Regions from separate parts of the Micromonospora sp. WMMD754 genome, predicted to be linked through region 2. Evidence: riboswitches for the same ligand, from Rfam matches in the RefSeq annotation. Region 2 holds a riboswitch; the other holds the start of a gene.
The links. A riboswitch is a leader RNA that binds a small molecule or an ion and turns the genes downstream of it on or off. The one in region 2 is predicted to bind thiamine pyrophosphate.
Positions count from the first base shown of each region.

Region 1 (10,576 bases), 660 kb from region 2:
GCCGAGCGGATCGGCGGCGACCGGGTCGCGGTGAGCAACCTGACCAAACCCGGCGCGGAGCCGCACGACCTGGAGCTGAACCCGCGCCAGGTGGGCCAGGTGGTCGACGCCGAGCTGATCGTCTACCTCACCGGCTTCCAGCCGGCGGTGGACGAGGCGGTCGAGCAGAACGGCGGCGACCGGGCCTTCGACGTGGCCGGGGTGGCCCCGCTGCTCGACGCCGCCGCCGGCGGGCACGAGCACGAGGGTGAGGCCGGTCACGGGGAGGAGGCCGGTCACGAGGAGGAGGGCGGCGGCAAGGACCCGCACCTCTGGCTCGACCCGACCCGGCTGGCCACGGTGGGCGACAAGCTCGCCGAGCGCCTCGGCCGGGCCGACCCGGACCACGCCGCCGACTACACCGCGCGGGCCGGCGCGCTGCGCACCGAGCTGGCGACGCTGGACACCGCGTACGCCGAGGGCCTGCGCACCTGCCAGCGCCGGGAGATCGTGACCAGCCACACCGCCTTCGGCTACCTGGCCGAGCACTACAAGCTGGAGCAGATCGGCATCAGCGGCCTCACCCCGGAGTCGGAGCCCTCCCCGCAGCGGCTCGCCGAGGTCGCGAAGGAGGCTCGGGAGCACCAGGCCGGTACGATCTTCTTCGAGACGCTGGTCAGCCCGAAGGTCGCCGAGACGATCGCCCGGGAGGTCGGGGCGAAGACCGCGGTCCTGGACCCGATCGAGGGCCCGCCCGCCGAGGGCGACTACCTCTCCGCCATGCGGGCCAACCTGCAGACCCTGCGAACCGCTCTGGACTGCTCATGACCCCACCCGTGATCGAGATCGCGCACGCGACCGTCGGCTACGACGGCCGGCCGGTGCTGCGTGACGTCTCACTGACCGTGACCGCCGGCGAAGTGGTCGCCGTGCTCGGCGCCAACGGGTCCGGCAAGTCGACGCTGGTCCGCGCCGCGCTCGGCCTGGTACCGCTCGGCGCCGGGTCGGTCGCCCTCTTCGGCACGCCGCAGCGCCGCTTCCGGCACTGGCACCGCATCGGGTACGTCCCGCAGCGGCTGGGCGCGGGCGGCGGCGTGCCGGCCACGGTGGGCGAGGTGGTGGCGTCCGGGCGGCTGGCCCGCCGGGGCGTGCTCCGGCCGGCCGGGCGGGCCGACCGGGAGGCGGTGACGGCGGCGCTGCGCGCGGTCGGGCTGGCCGACCGGGCCGGTGACCCGGTGGCCACGCTCTCCGGCGGCCAGCAGCAACGCGCCCTGATCGCCCGCGCGTTGGCCGGCGGGCCGGAGCTGCTGGTGCTCGACGAGCCGACGGCCGGGGTCGACGCGGCCAGCCAGGAGGCGTTCGCCGGGGCGCTGCGCGCGTTCCGCGACGGCGGGGGCACGGTGCTGCTGGTCGCCCACGAGCTGGGCCCGCTGCGCCCGCTGATCAGCCGGGCCGTGGTGGTGCACCAGGGCGGGATCGCCCACGACGGCGCGGTGCCCGAGCCGGCCGGCCACCACGCCGACCCGGACCACGAGCACGTGCACCCGCACTGCGACGAGGAGCCCGCCGGGCTCTGGACAGGCATCTGAGATGGACCTCTTCCAGTACGACTTCATGCTCCGCGCCCTGGTCGGCGCGCTGGTCATCGGGCTGGCCGCGCCGGCGCTCGGCATCTACCTGGTGCAGCGCCGGCTGGCGCTGATCGGCGACGGCATCGGGCACGTGGCGCTCACCGGCGTCGGCGCGGGGCTGCTGCTGAACCGCTCCCCCGTGCTGGTGGCGGTGCTCGCGGCCACCCTCGGCGCGGTCGTCATCGAGCTGGTCCGCGCGTACGGGCGCACCTCCGGGGACCTGGCGCTGGCGCTGCTCTTCTACGGGGGCATCGCCGGCGGCGTGATGCTGGTCGGGCTCTCCGACGCCAGCAGCGGGTCGCTCAACGCCTACCTGTTCGGGTCGCTGACCACCACGTCGCAGGCCGACCTGGTCACCATCGGCGTGCTCGGCGCGGTGCTGCTGGTGACCATGCTGGCGCTGCGCCCGGCGCTGTTCGCGGTCTGCCACGACGAGGAGTACGCCCGCGTCTCCGGCCTGCCGGTGCGGGCGCTGAACCTGCTCATCGCGGTGGGCACCGCGGTCACGGTGACCATCGCCATGCGGGCGGTCGGGGTGCTGCTGATCAGCGCCCTGATGGTGGTGCCGGTCGCCACCGCCCAGCAGGTGACCCGGGGCTTCCGGTCCACCATGACGGCGGCGATGGCGCTGGGCCTGTTCGCCGCGGGCGCCGGGGTCTTCGTGGCGGCCACCGCCGACACCGCGCCCGGCGCCTCGGTGGTGCTGGTGGCGATCGGCTCGTTCCTGCTGGTGGCGCTCGGCGCGGCCGGCGTCCGGGCGGTGCGGCGTCGGGGTCGGTCGACCGGGCACGCGCCGGTTGCCGAGCCGGCCGAGCACGAGGTGGTGCTCAGGTGAGGCCGCGCCGGCCGGCGCAGCTGGCATTGGTTACCGTTACGGGGTGACCGGCACGAACGGGTACGACGCCTTCGAGGGCGCGGGCGACCTGCTGCGCGCGCTCTCGGCCCCCATCCGGCTGGCGATCGTGAGCGAGCTGGCCGAGGGCGAGCGGTGCGTGCACGAGCTGGTGGAGAAGCTCGGCGCCCCCCAGCCGCTGGTCTCCCAGCACCTGCGGGTGCTGCGCGGCGCCGGCGTGGTGCGCGGCTCGCGGCGCGGCCGGGAGATCGCGTACGCGTTGGTCGACGAGCACGTCGCGCACATCGTGGCGGACGCGGTGAGCCACGCCGGCGAAGGGTCGTCCTGAGTCGCGGATCGGCCCTGTGCCGATGCCCACCCCCCGTGGCAGGCTGTCCGGCGTGAAGATCTACGCCGACCGTTTTCCGACCGCCGTCCGCCAGTTCCTCACCGATCTGCTCGTGGTCGCCTGGGTGTACGCGGCGATCCGCTTCGCGCTGTGGCTGCACGACCTGGTCGAGAAGCTCGCCGTACCCGGGCAGAAGCTGGAGGGGGCCGGCGGCGGACTCGCCGACAACCTGGCCGACGCCGGCGGCAAGGTCGGCCGGGTGCCGCTGGTCGGCGACGAGCTGACCGCCCCCTTCAACCGCGCCGCGGACGCCGCCCGGGCGATGGCCGAGGCCGGCCGCGACCAGCAGGAGCTGGTCGGGCAACTGGCGCTCGCGCTGACCATCGCGGTGCTGGTGTTCCCGCTCGGCCTGGTGCTGTTCGGCTGGCTGCCGCTGCGGGTCCGCTGGATGCGCCGCGCCGGCGCGGCGAAGGCGATGGCCACCGCGCCCGCCGGCCGGGACCTGCTGGCGCTGCGCGCGCTCGCCGGCCAGCCGCTGTCGAAGCTCACCCGGATCGCGCCGGACGTGGCCGAGGCGTGGCGGCGCGGCGACGACGAGACCGTCGACGCGCTCGCCGCGCTGGAGCTGCGCAGGCTGGGGCTGCGGGCCGGCCGGTAGGGTGTGCCGGTGCTGTACTTCCTGATCGTCGTCGCCGTGCTGCTGCTGGGCTACGCGGGCGTGCTGGTGAGTTTCGTCCGTAAGGGTCGCAAGATCCCGCCTTCGGCGTACCTGGTGTTGGCCGCCCTCAACGGCCTGATCCTGGCGGCGGTGATCGCGTGGGCGATCGCCCGCGGTTGAGCGGCTGTTAAGAGGGGTCCCTTCCCCTACCGGACGCGTTAACAGGGGGCCCTTCCTTACAGGCGGCGGCGGACGTCCTCGGCGGTGGACGGGCCGGGCTGCCACCGGGCCACCCAGGGCAGGTCGGCGGACGGGGTGACCACCCCGGTCTCCAGCGAGGCGTACCGGCCGGCGACGATCCGCTTCGCGGCGGCCACGTCGACCGAGTCGGTGTTCGACCAGAGGCCGGTGAACAGCTCGTCGACGCGCAGCCGGGCCTGGCGGCAGAACAGGTCGGCCAGCTCGACGTTCTCCGGGTGTTCGGCCAGCTCGGCGTAGGCCCGGACGCAGACCGCGGACATCGCGAACAGCTCGGCGCCGATGTCCACCACCCGGCCGAGGAACGCCTGCTTGCGCTCCATCTTCCCCTGCCAGCGGGACATCGCGTAGAAGGTGGAGCGGGCCAGCTTGCGCGAGGTCCGCTCGACGTGCCGCAGGTGCCCGGCCAGCGGCCCGAACTCCTGGTACGCCCCGGGCGCCTGGCCCCGGCCGACGGCCAGCGTGGGCAGCCACCTCGCGTAGAAGGCGCCGGCCCGTGCGCCGGCCTTCGCCTTACGGCCCAGCCCCGCGTCCGGGTCGATGATGTCGCCGGCGACCGAGAGGTGCGCGTCGACCGCCTCCCGGGCGATCAGCAGGTGCATGATCTCGGTGGAGCCCTCGAAGATCCGGTTGATCCGCAGGTCGCGCAGCAGCTGCTCGACCGCGGCCGGACGTTCGCCCCGGGCGGCCAGCGAGTCGGCCGTCTCGTAGCCGCGCCCGCCCCGGATCTGGATCAGCTCGTCGGCGATCCGCCAGGCCATCTCGCTGGCGTAGAGCTTGACCAGCGCCGCCTCGATCCGGATGTCGTTGCGGTCGTCGTCGGCGAGCAGGCAGGACAGGTCGAGCATCGACTCCATGCCGTACGTGGTGGCGGCGATGAAGGACAGCTTCTTCGCCACCGCCTCGTGCTCACCGACCGGCCGGCCCCACTGAACCCGGTCGGCGGCCCACTCCCGGGCCACGTTGAGCGCCCATTTGCCGGCGCCGACGCACATCGCCGGCAGCGAGAGCCGCCCGGTGTTCAGCGTGGTCAGGGCGATCTTGAGCCCCTTGCCCTCGCCGCCGATCACGTTCTCCTTCGGCACGAAGACGTCGTGGAACCGGGTGAGGCTGTTCTCCAGGCCGCGCAGCCCCACGAAGGCGTTGCGCCGCTCCACCGTGATGCCGTCGCTGTCGCCCTCCACCACGAACGCGGTGATGCCGCCCCGCCGCCCCTCCGCCGCCGGCACCCGGGCCATCACCACCAGCAGGGTGGCGACCGTGCCGTTGGTGGCCCAGAGCTTCACCCCGTTGAGCCGGTAGCCGGTGCCGTCGGAGGTGGGCTCGGCGGTGGTGGCCAGCCGGGCCGGGTCGGAGCCGACGTCCGGCTCGGTGAGCAGGAACGCGGAGACCTCGCCGGCGGCCAGCCGGGGCAGGAAGCGTTCCTTCTGCTCGGGCGTGCCGAACATCTTCAGCGGCTGCGGCACACCGATCGACTGGTGCGCGGAGAGCAGCGCGCCGATCGCCGGACTCACCGATCCGGCGAGCATCAACGCCCGGCAGTAGTGCAGGTTGCTCAGCCCGAGCCCGCCGTACCTCCGGTCGATCTTCATGCCGAACGCGCCGAGCCCGGCCATCCCGTGGAACACCTCGTCGGGGATGCGCGCGTCGCGCTCGATCGCCGCGCCGTCCACCTCAGACCTGAGGTAGGCCCCGAACGCGCCGAGGAACTCGTCGGCGCGGGCCACGTCGTCCGGATCGGACCGGGGCCAGGGATTGATCAGGTCGAGCCGGAACCGGCCGAGGAACAGCTCCTTGCCGAAACTGGGCCGGTCCCAGGCAGCCTCGCGGGCCGCCTCGGCGACCTGGCGGGCCTCCTTCTCGGAGACCTGGCCCGCCTCGGCGGGCAGCGGCCCGGCGCCGTCGGCGGACTCGGGCCGGCTGTTCTGTGTCGTGGTCACGGCTGCCTCCTGGATGGTCGGTCCGGCTGCGGTCGACGCGCTCGACGAAACCGACGCTACCCCCGGGTGTTACCCAGGGGTAGCGTCGCGTGCACGCCCGATTTGGCGGACCGTCAGTCGCCGGACAGCGTCCGCGGGTCGTCGTCCTCGTCGTCGATGTCGTCCTCACCCCAGTTGCGCCGGGCGAACGGCAGGATGGCCCAGAAGGTCAGGAACCAGATCCCGGTGACCGCGCTGAGCACGAACGCGACCGGCCGGGGCAGCACGAAGTCGGTGACCAGCAGGACCGCGCTGACCATCGCGATCAGCATGAAGAACAGGCCGCCGGAGGCCATCCGGTGGGCGAACCGGACCAGCTCCGGCTTGCGTCCCTGGCGGAACAACGCGCGGTGGAACGCGACCGGCGAGATGATCATCGCGGCGGCGGCCGCCGCGGCCAGCAGCGCCACGATGTAGACGTCGCGCTGGAACTCGGTGGTCCGGGTGAAGGCGTTGCTGAACGGCATCGTCAGCAGGAAGGCGAACAGGATCTGCACGCCGGTCTGCGCGACGCGCAGCTCCTGCAGCAGGTCGGCGAAGTTGCGCTGCCAGCGCTGCTTCTCGGATTCCTTGGACAACTCGCGAACCTCCGGTGAAGACGGCACGGCCGGCGGGTGAACGCCCGCCGGCAGCACCGCCAGTGCCCCGCCCGAGTGATCGCGAAACGTCCTCACGGCCCTCGCTGGTTCGCGACTGCGGGGCTCGCAACCCCGGCTCACTCCTCGCGCTTCACGCTCCGCGGCGGATGCGGCCCTCGTACCGTGCCTCCAACTCCGCATTGTGCTCGTCGCCGCCGCTGATGTTGGCGGAAAGGTAGACCGGCGGCCGTTCGCCGGCGGCCAGCAGCCGGGCCACCACCTCGGCGACGATCTGCTGGGCCAGCAGCGCCGCGGTGATCGAGGAGACCGCGCCGACCGCGCCGCCGCCGGGCAGCGGCAGCGTCGCGTCGCCGTACGGGGCACCGTTGTCCAGCACCACGTCGGCGAAGTCGGCGAGCTTGCGGCCGGACGGGTGCCGGGACGTCATCCGGGCCGAGTGCTGGGCCGAGGTGATCGCCACCAGCCCGTGCCCGCGCTCCTTCACGATCGCGGCGAACTCCACCATCGCCCCGTTCACGCCCGAGTTGGAGGCCAGCACGAACACGTCCTGCGGCCGGATCGGGGCCAGCTCGTAGAGGCGGTGCGCCACGGCCGGCTCACGTTCCAGCTTCGGGCCGAGCACGTCGGCCGGCTCCCCGCCCCGCAGCACCAGGTCACGCAGCGCGATCCGGTTGGTGGGGACCAGCCCGCCGGCCCTTCCGGCGATCTCCATGGCGAGCGCCTCGGAGTGCCCGGTGCCGAAGGCGTGCACCACCGCGTCGGCGCGCAGCGCCGTGGCGATCAGGTCGGCCGCCGCGGCCACGTTCCGCCGTTGCTCGGCAGCCACCCGGCCCATCGTCTCGGTCACCACCGCCAGGTAGTCCTCGGCGCTCACCGTCATGCTTCCTCCGCTCCTGTGCACCGGGCGAGGATCGCGGCGGCCAGCGGGCCGGGCGCCTCGTCGGGGATCCAGTGGCTGACGCCGTCGAGCACCAGGAAGCGGTAGTCCCCGGTGACGTGCGCCGCGCACGCCTCGGCGGCCGTCCGGCCGATCGCCACGTCCCGGTCGCTCCAGACGTACGTGGTCGGCACGCCCACCGTTCCGACGGCCTTCATGTCCGTCCCGCTCATCGCCCGGTACCAGTTGAGCGCCGCGGTGAGCGCCTCCGGCTCGCGCATCGGCTCGGCGTAGCGGGCCACCGCGTCGGCGTCCCCCACCCCGCCGAGCAGCCGCCGCAGCGCGGCGCCGCGCAGCGCCAGCAGCACCTTCTCCGCCTTGCCCGGCATCCGGAACAGCGCGATGTAGGCGGACTTCGCCTTCTGCCGGGGGTCGGTGGCGAGCGCGTGGCCCATCGCCGCCGGGTGCGGCACCGAGACCGCGGTCAGCGTCCGCACCCGCTCCGGGTGCGCCGCCGCCAGCCCCCAGGCCACGATCGCGCCCCAGTCGTGGCCGACCAGGTGCGCCCGGGTCACCCCGAGCGCGTCCAGCACGCCGGCCGCGTCGGCCACCAGCTCCGGGATCCGGTACGCCTCGACGGCGGTCGGCCGCGCGCCGGGCGAGTAGCCGCGCTGGTCCAGCGCGTACGTGCGCAGCCCGGCCGCGTGCAGCGCGGGCGTGACCGCGTCCCATTCGCCGGAGTGCTGCGGGAAGCCGTGCAGCAGCAGGACCGGGTCGCCGTCCGCGGGGCCGCCGGTGCGTACCTCGAACGTCAGTCCCCGCGCCTTCACCCGCATGATCGCCACCGTAGCCGACAGTTGCCCTGCTGGGCCCGGGGCAGGCGACGGTGCTAGCGTCTGCGACGAGACAACTTCACATCCGACAGGGGAGCGCACAGCGCTGAGAGTGCGGGCCGAGGCCCGCAGACCCTCGAACCTGATCTGGGTAATGCCAGCGCAGGGAGTTCGGTCGACCTCCAGCCGCGCCGCCGTCCGGGCGTTCCGGGCGCGGCGTGCGTCTTCTCCTGGTTCCTCATCTGAACTGGGAGTCCGTCATGAGCCACACCGACAGCAACCGCTGGCGTACGGTCGACATCGTCGTCGCCTCGGTGATCGCCGTCGCCTTCGGCGTCGTCTTCTGGGCCTGGGGCCTGCTCTGGAGCGCCACCGACGCGGCGTTCGCGTTCTTCCCGCCGGCGCAGGCGCTGCTCTACGGCGTCTGGCTGATCCCGGCGGTGCTCGCCGGCCTGATCATCCGCAAGCCGGGCGCGGCGCTCTACTGCGAGACCGTCGCCGCGATCGTCTCCGCGCTGCTGGGCAGCCAGTGGGCGAGCATCGTGATCCTCCAGGGCCTGATGCAGGGCATCGGCGCCGAGCTGGCGTTCGCCGCGTTCCGCTACCGCTCGTTCCGGCTGCCGGTGGCGGTGCTGGCCGGGGCGCTGACCGGCCTGGGCGCGGCGATCTTCGACTTCGTCTACTGGAACAAGGCCTACGAGCTGACCTCCTACCGCATCCCCTACGCCCTGATCACGATCGTCAGCGCCACCGTCGTGGCCGGCCTCGGCGCGCACCTGCTCACCCGGGCCCTGGCGAACACCGGCGTCCTGGACCGCTTCCCCGCCGGCCGCGACCGCGCCCTGGTCTGACCGGTTTCCCGCCATGTTGATCAAGGAGTTCGCGTCGGCGGCGGGCGGTTTCCCGGACGCGAACTCCTTGATCACCGAGGCTTGGGTCGGAACGGGAGGGGGTGTGGGACGGTGAGCGGGGTGGTTCTCCGGGGGTTCGGGTGGCGGCACGGGGGGCGCCGGGCCTGGGCGGTGCGGGGCGTCGACCTGCGGGTGGAGAGCGGGGAACGGGTCTTGCTGCTCGGCGCCTCGGGGGCCGGCAAGAGCACGCTGCTGGCGGCACTGGCCGGGCTGCTTCCGGAGGACTCCGGCGAGCAGGAGGGCACCGTCGAGATCGACGGGCTGGACCCGCGCAAGGCCCGCGAACGCGTCGGCGTGGTCTTCCAGGACCCGGAGACCCAGCTGGTGATGGCCCGCTCGGGCGACGACGTCGCGTTCGGGCTGGAGAACCGGGGCGTACCCGCCGAGGAGATCTGGCCCCGGGTGGACGAGGCACTGCGCCGGGTCGGCTTCCCCTACCCCCGGGATCGCCCCACCGCCGCGCTCAGCGGGGGCGAGCAGCAACGCCTCGCCCTGGCCGGGACGCTCGCGCTGCGCCCCGGGCTGCTGCTGCTGGACGAGCCCACCGCCAACCTCGACCCTACCGGCGCCACCCTGATCCGCCGGGCCGTCGCGGACGCGCTCGACCCGGACACCACGCTGATCCTGGTGGAGCACCGGGTGGCCGAGGCGCTGCCGCTGGTCGACCGCGTGGTGGTGCTGGAGCCCGGCGGCGGGGTGCGGGCCGACGGACCGCCCGAGACGGTCTTCGCCGCGCACGGCGACGCGCTGGCCGCCGCCGGGGTCTGGGTGCCCGGACACACCGTCCCGCCGCGGCACGCCACCACACCGCCCGGCGACGTGCTGCTCGCCGCCGACCGGCTCGGCCTGCCGCCCCGGCTGGCCCCCACCGACCTTCGGGTACGCGCCGGCGAGGCACTCGCCGTCCTCGGCCCCAACGGCGCCGGCAAGTCCACGCTGGCACTGCTCCTCGGCGGCCTGCTGCGCCCCGGGACCGGCGCGCTCACCGCCTCCGCCGAGCTGGCCGGCCGGGACGCGCGCACTCCCCCGTACCGCTGGCGGGCACCCGCGCTGGCACGCCGGATCGGTTCGGTGTTCCAGGACCCGGAGCACCAGTTCGTCACCGGCACGGTGCGGGACGAGTTGGCGCTCGGCCCACGCCGTACCGGCCGGTCCGAGGCGGACGTCACCGACACCGTGGACGCGCTGCTGCACCGGCTGCGACTGGACCGGTTGGCCGGCGCCAATCCGTACACCCTCTCGGGCGGCGAGGCGCGGCGGCTGAGCGTGGCGACCGCCCTGGCCACCGCGCCCCGCCTGCTGATCTGCGACGAACCCACGTTCGGCCAGGACCGGCGGACCTGGCTGGAGCTGGTCGACCTGCTCGCCGAGTTGCGCGACGCCGGCCACGGCGTGGTCGCGGTGACGCACGACGCGGACTTCGTCGCCGCGCTGGCCGACCGGACGCTCACCCTGGACCGCCCGTCCGCGGACCCCGACCGGACGCGCACTGCCGGGTCCGCCGGTCCGCCGGATCCCGTCGGCTCACCGCCGGGCGGCCACGGCGCCAGCGAGTCAGTCGGCCGTCCCGGCGCGGACGGACCACCGTCACCTCCGACGCGTCCCGGCGCGGACGGACAGTCGCCGCCTCCGCGGCGAGGGGCGGGCACGCCGTGATCGATCTCGAACCG
Region 1 covers NZ_CP186058.1:550,725-561,300, forward strand. Annotated here, with positions in the region: gene ACN27B_RS02525 (metal ABC transporter substrate-binding protein) at 1-807, shown strand, start outside; gene ACN27B_RS02530 (metal ABC transporter ATP-binding protein) at 804-1,568, shown strand; gene ACN27B_RS02535 (metal ABC transporter permease) at 1,570-2,445, shown strand; gene ACN27B_RS02540 (ArsR/SmtB family transcription factor) at 2,489-2,791, shown strand; gene ACN27B_RS02545 (hypothetical protein) at 2,844-3,449, shown strand; gene ACN27B_RS02550 (hypothetical protein) at 3,459-3,629, shown strand; gene ACN27B_RS02555 (acyl-CoA dehydrogenase family protein) at 3,686-5,647, opposite strand; gene ACN27B_RS02560 (DUF6328 family protein) at 5,761-6,264, opposite strand; gene ACN27B_RS02565 (sugar isomerase domain-containing protein) at 6,416-7,165, opposite strand; gene ACN27B_RS02570 (alpha/beta fold hydrolase) at 7,162-7,998, opposite strand; TPP riboswitch at 8,076-8,182, shown strand; gene ACN27B_RS02575 (ECF transporter S component) at 8,256-8,846, shown strand; gene ACN27B_RS02580 (ABC transporter ATP-binding protein) at 8,958-10,562, shown strand; gene ACN27B_RS02585 (energy-coupling factor transporter transmembrane component T family protein) at 10,559-10,576, shown strand, end outside.
Region 1: linked by a shared signal. The riboswitch ahead of ACN27B_RS02575 (ECF transporter S component) and the one ahead of thiE (thiamine phosphate synthase) in region 2 are both predicted to bind thiamine pyrophosphate.

Region 2 (10,576 bases):
GTCGTCGGTCGGGATGCGCTCCCCGTCGGCGCGGGTGACGAGGCAGTAGGCGACGTAGTGGCCGCGTACCTGCCAGCCGACCCGGGCGGCGGCCTTCTCCACCGCCTCGGTGTCGTCGCCCGCCTTCATGCCGCGGAAGCGGCCCTGCCGGTCGTCCAGCAGCGGTCGGATCCGGTCGCGCACCCGCTGGGCGCTGGCCACGTCGGTCAGGTTGAACAGGCCGGCGGTGACCAGGTGGTCGCCGTCGGGGGAGCGGAGCGTGCCCCGGACCACCTGGTTGCAGCCGAGCCGGACCAGCAGGTCGGCGATCTCGCCGGTGGCGGCGGAGGCGCAGTTGGCGCTCGCCTGGGTCTTGAGCACCCGGTAGGCCGGCTTGCCGTCGGTGATCACCAGGCTCTTGGCCGGGAAGACCTCCTTGGCGGTCAGCGCCGCCTGGTCGGTGTCCCGGGAGTCCAGGTCGGACCCGGCGGGCGCGGTGGTCTGCTCGACCGTCGGCTGCGGCGTCGGCTGGCCGGCCGGTGGGGTGGTGACCCGCTCGTCGAGCAGCGCCGCGACGGCCAGCCCGGTCAGCGAGAGCAGGAGCAGCACGGCGGCGCCGCCGATCAGCGTCTGCAGGACCCGGCCGCCGCGCCGGCGGTCGGTGTGCCGGGTCCGCGGCGGGTCCCACGCGTCGCCGGTACGCGCGGTCGGGCTGGCCGGGATCGGCACGGTCGGCCGGGCGGTCGCGGCCGGCACGGGCTGCGGGACCGGCGGCGCGGGCTGTGGCACCGGGGACGGCTCCCGGGGCGGCGCGGGGCGGCCCGGCGTCGGCGCCGGCGGCGCGGGCGCGGGCGCGCGGGCGGCGTCGCCGGCCGGCCGGGCCGGTGGCAGCGACGGGGTGGGGAAGCGGGAGGGCGACGGGCCCGCGGGCGGCGGCGTCGCGGCTCCGGGCCCGGTGGGGGCCGACCCGGGCTTCGGGTACTCCAGGAAGGCGTCCTCGTCGGACTCGTACCGGTACACCATGTGGGATAGAGTAGGGCCGATTGTCCCTTTCAGGGGTAATATCGGGAAATTCTGGCGGAGTGGCGTCCGATGCTCCCCGCCGCACCGTCGCCGGGCCCGCTGCCGGCCGGTGCGACAATGCCGGACGTGACCGGCGACCACTACTTCACCGCTGAACCGACGACCCCGGCCCGCCCGCGCGAGGTCGAGTTCTCCGTCGCCGGGCGCGACTACACCCTCACCTCGGCCGCCGGCGTCTTCTCCGCCGACCGGCTCGACCCCGGCACCGCGGTGCTGCTGCGCAAGGCGGCACTGCCCTCCGCCGGCGAGACCGGTCCGCTGCTCGACATCGGGTGCGGGTTCGGCCCGATCACCTGCGTCCTGGCCACCGTCGCGCCGGCCGCCACGGTCTGGGCGGTGGACGTCAACGAGCGGGCCCGCGCCCTCACCACCACCAACGCGGCCCGGGTCGACGCCGCCGACCGGGTCCGCGCCGTCGCCCCGGACGAGATGCCGGCGGACGTCACCTTCACCCAGATCTGGTCCAACCCGCCGATCCACATCGGCAAGGCGGAACTGCACGACCTGCTGCTGCGCTGGCTGCCCCGGCTCACCCCGGACGGCGTGGCGTGGCTGGTCGTCGCCCGCCACCTCGGCGGCGACTCGCTGCACCGCTGGCTGGTCGAGCAGGGATGGCAGGTCGACCGGCACGCCAGCCAGAAGGGCTACCGGGTGCTCCGGGTCACCCGGTAATCGGGTGTCGCCCGCGTGGCCCGCTCGGGCAGGATGCCCGCGTGGGATACGTGGACGTGGCAGGGGTCGGGCACATCCTCCCGGACGGCCGGGAGCTGTTCGGCGACGTGTCGTTCCGGGTCGGCGAGGGCGCCAAGGTGGCGCTCGTCGGCCCCAACGGCGCCGGCAAGACCACGCTGCTGCGGATGGTCGCCGGTGACCTGCCGGTGCGCACCGGCGTGATCGCCCGCAGCGGCGGGCTCGGCGTGATGCGGCAGTTCATCGGCATGATCGGCGACGAGTCGACGCTCGCCGACCTGGCCCTGTCGCTGGCGCCGCCGGCGCTGCGCGACGCCGGGCGGCGGCTCGCCGAGACCGAGGCGGCCATGCGGTCGGCCGAGGTCCGCGGCAAGTACAGCTCCGCTGCCGCCAAGACCCAGCTCGCGTACGCCGACGCCCTCGCCGCCTGGGGTGAGACCGGCGGGTACGACGCCGAGGTGCTCTTCGACACCGTCGCCACCGTCGTGCTGGACCTGCCCTGGGACAGCGCCCGGGAACGGCCGGTACGCACGCTCTCCGGCGGCCAGCAGAAGCGCTTCGCGCTGGAGCTGCTGCTGCGCGGCCCGGACGAGGTGCTGCTGCTCGACGAGCCGGACAACTTCCTCGACGTGCCCGGCAAGCGGTGGCTGGAGGCGCGACTGCGCGAGTCCGGCAAGTCGGTGCTCTACGTCTCGCACGACCGCGAGCTGCTGGCCCAGACCGCCGACCGGGTGGTGGCCGTCGAGGGCGGCAGCGCCTGGGTGCACCCGGGTGGCTTCGCGAGCTGGCACTCCGCTCGGGTGGCCCGGCACGACCGCCTCGACGAACTGCGCAAGCGCTGGGACGAGGAGCACGAGAAGCTGCGCGAGCTGATGCTGATGTACAAGCAGAAGGCCGCGTACAACTCGGGAATGGCCTCGCGGTACCAGGCCGCGCAGACCCGGTTGCGCAAGTTCGAGGAGGCCGGGCCGCCGCCCGTACCCCCGAAGGACCAGGACATCCGGATGCGGCTGACCGGCGGGCGGACCGGCAAGCGGGCGGTGATCGCCGAGCAGCTGGAGCTGGACGGCCTGACGTACCCGTTCGACCTGGAACTCTGGTACGGCGACCGGGTCGCGGTGCTCGGCGCGAACGGCACCGGCAAGTCGCACTTCCTGCGGCTGCTGGCCCGCGGCGGCACCGATCCGGACCCGGGCAACACGCCTGTCGACGGCGCCGCCGCCCTCGCGCCGGTCGCGCACGGCGGCGTGGTCCGGCTCGGCGCGCGGGTCCGGCCGGGGCACTTCTCGCAGACCCACGACCGGCCGGAGTTGATGGACAAGACGCTCGTCGAGGTGCTGTGGCGCGGTGACGAGCACCGGGCCGGGATGGACCGGCACGCGGCCATGGGGGCGCTGTCCCGCTACGAGCTGGCCGGCCAGGGCGACCAGCGGTTCGGCACGCTCTCCGGCGGCCAGCAGGCCCGGTTCCTGGTGCTGCTGCTGGAGCTGTCCGGGGCCACGCTGCTGCTGCTCGACGAGCCGACCGACAACCTCGACCTGGCCTCCGCCGAGGCCTTGGAGGCCGGGCTGACCGCCTTCGAGGGGACGGTGATCGCGGTGACCCACGACCGCTGGTTCACCCGTACCTTCGACCGGTTCGTGCTGTTCCGGGGTGACGGCGACGTGGTCGAGACGCCGGAACCGGTCTGGGACGTCGGATGATCGACCAGGGACTGGTCGACCGGCTGTGCGCGGTCGACGGCGTGGTCGCGGTGGCGCTCGGCGGCAGCCGGGCCCGCGGCGACCACCGGCCCGACTCCGACTGGGACCTCGGGCTCTACTACCGGGGCGAGCCGGACCTGGCCGCGCTGCGCGCGGTGGCCGCCTCGGTCGCCGACGGCCCGGTGGACCTCACCGCGCCCGGTGACTGGGGGCCCTGGGTCGACGGCGGCGGCTGGCTGCGCGTCGGCGGGGCAGCGGTGGACTGGATCTACCGGGACCTGGACCGCGTGCGGCGGATCTGGGCGGACTGCCGGGCCGGCCACTACACGGTGCAGGTGCAGGCCGGTCATCCGCTCGGCTTCTACTCGCACGCGTACGCGGGGGAGGTGGCGCTCGGGCAGGTGCTCGGCGACCCGACCGGTGAGCTGACCGCGTTGCGGGCCGAGACCGTCGACTACCCGCCCGCGCTCGGCGCCGCGCTGCTGGCCGGCGGCTGGGAGACCGGGCTGCTGCTCGACGGCGCGGCGAAGGGGGCGGCCGGGGGCGACGCCGGCTACGTCGCCGGGTGTCTGTTCCGCGTCGTCGGGGTGCTGGCGCACGCGTTGCACGGCCGGGCGGGGCGGTGGCTGGTCAACGAGAAGGGCATGATCACTGCCGCCGGCCGGTTGCCGGGTGCGCCGCCGGACTTCGCCGACCGGGCGCACGCGCTGTTCGGCGCGGTGGGGCGTACCCCGCTGGAGTTGGCGGCGACGGTCGCCGACGCCCGCGCGCTGGCCGCCGACGTGCTGGGCTGAGCGGTCTGCGGCGGTCGTGCGGCGCGGCGCGTGGGCGGGCGGACGTTCGGTGCTGGTCGTGCGGCGTGGCGCGTGGGCAGGCGGACGTTCGGCGATGGTGGCGCGGCGGCGGCGGCGTGGCGTGGCGTGACGGCGGCGTGGCGTGACGGCGGCGTGGCGGCGCGGCGTGGCGCGGGGCGTCCGCCGGACGCCTGTGGAGCTGATGCCGCGGACGACTCACCTCGGCGGTGACCCGGCCCGGCGCTCGCCGGGTGGCGGCACGGGCGCGGGCATAGGGTGGATCTCGTGAGTGAGATGACCTACCGCCGGCTGGGCGACTCCGGACTCGTGGTGTCCGTGGTCGGCATCGGCTGCAACAACTTCGGCCGCAAACTCGACAGCGACGGCACCCGGGCGGTGGTGGACGCCGCGCTCGACGCCGGGATCACCTTCTTCGACACCGCCGACATCTACGGCGAGCCGCAGGGCGGCTCCGAGGAGCTGCTCGGGCAGGCGCTCAAGGGACGCCGCGACGACGTGGTGGTCGCCACCAAGTTCGGGATGGACATGCACGGCGCGAACGGGCCGGATCACGGCGCCCGGGGCGCCCGCCGCTACATCGCCCGCGCGGTCGAGGCGTCGCTGCGCCGGCTCGGCACCGACCACATCGACCTCTACCAGATGCACGAGCCGGACCCGGGCACGCCGATCGACGAGACGCTCGCCGCGCTGGACGACCTGGTGACCGCCGGCAAGGTGCGCTACCTCGGCAACTCCAACTTCGCCGGGTGGCAGATCGCCGACGCCGACTGGACCGCGTCGTCGCAGGGCCGCACCCGGTTCATCTCCGCGCAGAACCACTACTCGCTGCTGGAACGCGGCGTGGAGGACGAGGTGATCCCCGCCTGCGAGCGGTTCGGCCTCGGCATGCTGCCGTTCTTCCCGCTCGCGAACGGGCTGCTCACCGGCAAGTACAAGCGCGACGAGGCGCCCCCGGCGGGCAGCCGGCTGGCCGGCGGCGGCCGGTACGCCGAGCGGCTGGCCGCCGCGCGCTGGGACACCATCGAGGCGATCGAGGCGTACGCGGCCGAGCGCGGGATCAGCATGCTCCAGGTGGCCATCGGCGGGCTGGCCGCCCGGCCCGCGGTGACCTCGGTGATCGCCGGCGCCACCACGCCCGAGCAGGTACGCGCCAACGCCGAGGCGGGCACCTGGCAGCCGTCCGACGAGGACCTGGACGCCCTCGACGCCCTCCTCTGACGGATCCCCGCCGGCGTGGCCGCCCTTCGGCGTGGCCGCCCTTCGGCGTGGTGGGCCGCCGGGGCGATGCGGCGTGGCCGTTCTTCGGCGTGGCCGCCCTTCGGCGTGGTGGGCCGCCGGGGCGATGCGGCGTGGCCGTTCTTCGGCGTGGCCGCCCTTCGGCGTGGCCGCCCTTCGGCGTGGCCGCCCTTCGGCGTGGCCGCCCTTCGGCGTGGTGGGCCGCCGGGGCGATGCGGCGTGGCCGTTCTTCGCGTGGCGGCCCTCGGGCGGGCTGACCGTCCGAGTGGCGACCGTCGGCGGCCACCTTCAGCGTGGCGGCCTGCGCCGCAGCCACCCTCGGCGCGCCACGTTTCCCCTGGCGATCCACCGGCGAGTGCCGCCCCGGCTAGACACCCATGGTGTTCCACTCAGCGCCAGCGCTCACCGTGAGTGGAACGTCATGGGTGTCAAACGAGCGCTGAGGCACCCATGGTGTTCCACCCACGGCCGGTCCTGGCGGCGGGTGGAACGTCATGGGTGCCTGCGGGCGGGGCTGACGTCCGTGGCGTCTCAGGACCGAGGAGCGCTACGACCGCCCGGACGGCGTCGACCTGGCCCGCCTACTGCGGGGCGGGGGCCGATGGGCGGGGCGGGCCGATGGGCGGGGCGGGGGCCGACGGGCGGGGCGGGCCGACGGGCGGGGCGGGGCTGACGGGCGGGGCGGCACGTCGGGCGGAGGCGGGCGTCGGGCTGGGCCGAGGAGCGGGGCGGCGCGCCGGGCGTCGGGCCGGGCCGAGGGGCAAGGCGTTCGGGCGGGGCGTCGGGCGTGGCGTTCGGGTGTGGGCGCTTGGGGGCGCGGCGCGTGGGGACACCGGGTCAGTGCGGCGGTGCGGTGGTGAGGCGTTCGGCGAGGGCCTGGCGGACCAGGGCGACGGTGGCGTCCGGACGGCGCAACACGTCGTCGGCGGTGAACCGGAGCACCACCCAACCGGCCGCGCGGAGCGCGTTCAGGCGCGCCACGTCGCGGCGGAAGTGAGCCCGCTCGCGGTGGTGGTCGCCGTCGTACTCGATCGCGAGGCGGAGCGCCGGCCAGGCCAGGTCGACCCGGGCCACGAAGTGCCGGCCCGCGCGTACCTCGTGCTGGGCGACGAGCGGGCCGAGGCCGGCGTCGAGGAGGAGCAGCCGCAGGCGGGTCTCCATCGGGGACTCGCTCGACGGCTCGGCCAGCGCCAACACCTCGCGCAGCAGCGGAGCGCCCGGCCAGCCCGGTCGGTCGGCGGCGTAGACGCGCACGGCGGGCAGCGTCACCACCCGGCGGCGTAGCAGCGCGTCGAGGGCGACCAGCGCGTCGACGCGTGCCCCCTGCCGACCCAGGTCGAACGCGGTGCGCAGGGTGGTGGTGACGGGGAGCCCGCCGAACCGGGTCCGATCCCGGTCGGGCAACGGAGACCGGGCGACCGACAGGCGTGGGTGCGGGCGCAGCCGGGCGGGGCGCGGCAGCAGCACCGTCACGGGCGCGTCCCGGCCGAGCAGGTCCACCCCGAACATCCAGGCGGCGCTGCGTCCCGCCAGCGCGGCACCCGGCGGCAGGCGCAACGCCACCGCCTCGCACCACATCCGGTGGTCGTCGGCGCGGTGGGCGTCGCGGTGCACGTACACGTCAGGCAACAGGCGGATCCATGTCGGCCCGCGCAGCATCGTCCAGGTCAGCAGCCCTTCGGAGACGGCACGGCTGCCCCGGAACGGCAGGATTGCCAGGCGGCGCGGGACCCGGACGGGAACGGACATCCCGGCAGCGTGTCGTGACGAGACGGTCACCCGTGGTCCCGGTACGGCATGTGGACGGTTCCTGGGAAAAACGTCACCCGGTCTTCCGTCCGACGGGGAGGCGTCGTACGGTAGGCCGCAAGTGACCCACGGGAGCCCGGTGTGGACCGGGCTGAGAGGGGGGCTGGGAGCCCCCGACCGTCGAACCTGATCCGGGTAATGCCGGCGCAGGGAGGAGCGTTGCCGTGCCGTCCCTGGGACGACTGCATCTCATCACCGACACCCGGCCGGGGCGTGACCCGCTCGCCGTGCTGCGTGCCGCCCTGCCCGTGGCGGGTGCCGACCTCGTCGTGCAGGTGCGCGTGGAGGACGACGCCACCGACCGGGAGGCGTACGAGCTGGCCCGCCTGGTGGTCGACGCCTGCCGGCCGTACGGGGCGCGGTGCCTGGTCAACGACCGGTTGCACGTGGCGGTGGCGGTGGCCGCCGGCGGGGGCCACGTCGGGGCGGACGACCTGCCGGTCGCCGCCGCGCGCCGGGTGCTCGGCCCGGACGCCGTGCTCGGCGCCACCGCCCGTGAGCCGGACGGCGCCCGAGCGGCCGTCGCCGCCGGCGCGAGCTACCTGGGCGTCGGCCCGTGCCACGCCACCGCCACCAAGTCCGGCCTGCCCACGCCGATCGGCCCGGCGGGGGTACGCGCCGTCGCCGGGGCGGTGGACGTGCCGGTGATCGCCATCGGCGGGGTGACCGCCGCCACCGTGCCGGCGCTGCGGGCCGCCGGGGCGTACGGGGTGGCGGTGGTGGGGGCGGTCAGCGGGGCGGCCGACCCGGCCCGGGCAACCGCCGAGCTGCTCGGTGCGCTGACGTGTTAAGCAGGGGCCCTTCCTCTACCGGAGGCGTTAACAGGGGGCCCTTCCTTACCGACGTGGCGGTGGTGGGTGGCGGGCCGATCGGGTGGGCGATCGCGTGGCGGTGCGCCCAGCGCGGGCTGCGCGTGGTGGTGTACGACGACCGGCCCGGGTCGGGTGCCTCCTCGGTGGCCGCCGGGATGCTCTCGCCGGTCGCCGAGGCGTACTTCGGGGAGCACGAGCTGACCGGGCTGCTGGTCGCGTCCGCCGCCCGCTGGCCCGCGTTCGCCGCGGAGCTGACCGCGGCGAGCGGCGTCGACCTCGGGCATCGCACCGAGGGCACGCTCGTCGTCGGGCTCACCGCCGACGACCTGGCCGAGGCGCGGCGGCTGTGGTCGTACCAACAGGCTCTGGCACTGCCGATCACGCCGCTGCGCCCCTCGGAGCTGCGCGACCGCGAGCCGGCGCTGGCCCCCCGGGTGCGCGGCGGCGCCGTGGCGCCCGGCGACCACCAGGTCGACCCGCGCCGGCTGGTCACCGCGTTGCGCGTGGCGGCCGAGCGGGCCGGCGTCACGCTGCGGCCGGTGCGGGTCGGCGCGCTGTCCGAGGTGGACGCCCGGGTCACCGTGGCCGCGGCGGGCTGCGGCGCGGCGGCGCTGACCGGCCTGCCGGTCCGGCCGGTCAAGGGCCAGGTGCTGCGACTCCGCGCGCCCGCCGGCGGCCCGCCGGGCTTCCGGCACGTGATCCGGGGGTACGCCGACGGCGAGGCGGTCTATCTGGTGCCCCGGGATAGCGGCGAGGTGGTGGTCGGCGCGACCGTCGAGGAGCGCGCGGACACCGCTGTCACCGCCGGAGGCGTGCTGACGCTGCTGCGCGCCGCCACCGAGCTGGTGCCGGAACTCGTCGAGTACGAGCTGGTGGAGGCCGTCGCCGGGCTGCGCCCCGGTACGCCCGACAACGCACCGATCATGGGGCCACTGCCCGGGCGGCCGGGCGTGCTCGCCGCCACCGGCCACCACCGGCACGGCATCGTGCTCACCCCGGTCACCGCCGACCTGGTCACCGAACTGATCGTCGGCGGCGAGCCGGATCCGGCACTCGCCCCCTTCACCCCGGACCGGTTCGGGAAGGAGCCCAGGTGGAACTGATCGTCAACGGCACGGAACGGACGCTGCCCGACGGCGTCACCGTGGCCGAGGTGGTCCGTACGGTCACCGACCGGGAGCGCGGCCTCGCGGTCGCGGTGAACGGCGAGGTGGTGCCGCGCGGCAGCTGGTCGGCGAGCGTGCTGTGCGACGGCGACCGCGTCGAGGTGCTCAGCGCCACGCAGGGCGGGTGAGGCGGATGTCCGCGTTGGAGATCGGCGGGGTCGGGTTCGGCTCCCGGCTCGTCCTCGGCACCGGCGGCGCGGCCAACCTGCACGTGCTGGAGCAGGCGATCCGCGCCTCCGGCACCGAGCTGGTGACACTGGCGCTGCGCCGGGTGGACACCACGCCAGGCGGGTCGGGCGGCCTGCTGGACCTGGTGGAGCGGTGCGGCGTACGGCTGCTTCCCAACACGGCCGGCTGCCGGACCGCCGTCGAGGCGGTGAAGACGGCGCACCTGGCCCGGGAGGCGTTCGACACCGACTGGGTGAAGCTGGAGGTGATCGGCGACGAGCGCACGCTGCTGCCCGACGGGGTGGAGCTGCTGCGCGCCGCCGAGGAACTCGTTGCGGACGGGTTCACCGTGCTGCCGTACACCTCGGACGATCCGGTGCTGGCCCGGCGGCTGGCCGACGTGGGGTGCGCGGCGGTGATGCCGGCCGGGTCGCCGATCGGCTCCGGTCTGGGCATCGGCAACCCGCACCACATCCGGCTGATCCGGCAGGCCGTCGACGTTCCGGTGGTGCTCGACGCGGGCATCGGCACCGCCTCCGACGCCGCGCTCGCGATGGAGCTGGGCTGCGACGCGGTGCTGCTGGCCAGCGCCGTGACCCGGGCCGCCGACCCGGTGGCGATGGCCACGGCGATGCGGTACGCGGTCGAGGCCGGCCGCCTGGCGTACGGCGCGGGCCGCATCGCCCGCCGCTTCCACGCCCTGGCGTCCACGCCGGACGAGGGACGGCCCGACCTGTGACCGCCGTACGCGCTGCGGATCTTGGTACGGATGCGCCCCTGGAGGGGCGGCCCCGTACCAAGATTCACGCCGCCCCGACCGGGGTCGTGGTGCTGACCGATCGGCGGGTCGCTCGGGGGGCGCTCGTCGACGTGGTCGCGGGTGCCGTGGGCGGGGGAGTGCGGTGGGTGGTGCTGCGGGAGAAGGACCTGCCCCGCGCCGACCGCCTCGCGCTCGCCGTCGACCTGCGCGCGATCCTCGCCGAGGCAGGCGGCACGCTCGTCGTCGCCGGACCGGACCCGCTCGACGGGGACGCGGTGCATCTGCCCGCCGCCGGCCCGTACCCGCCGCCCGCCGTCGGACTGGTCGGCCGCTCCTGCCACGACACCGCCGAGCT
Region 2 covers NZ_CP186058.1:1,215,524-1,226,099, reverse strand. Annotated here, with positions in the region: gene ACN27B_RS05705 (hypothetical protein) at 1-1,002, opposite strand, end outside; gene ACN27B_RS05700 (class I SAM-dependent methyltransferase) at 1,129-1,734, shown strand; gene ACN27B_RS05695 (ABC-F family ATP-binding cassette domain-containing protein) at 1,776-3,455, shown strand; gene ACN27B_RS05690 (nucleotidyltransferase domain-containing protein) at 3,452-4,249, shown strand; gene ACN27B_RS05685 (aldo/keto reductase) at 4,526-5,488, shown strand; gene ACN27B_RS05680 (endonuclease domain-containing protein) at 6,344-7,255, opposite strand; TPP riboswitch at 7,374-7,485, shown strand; gene thiE (thiamine phosphate synthase) at 7,480-8,106, shown strand; gene thiO (glycine oxidase ThiO) at 8,100-9,230, shown strand; gene thiS (sulfur carrier protein ThiS) at 9,221-9,421, shown strand; gene ACN27B_RS05660 (thiazole synthase) at 9,427-10,200, shown strand; gene ACN27B_RS05655 (thiamine phosphate synthase) at 10,263-10,576, shown strand, end outside.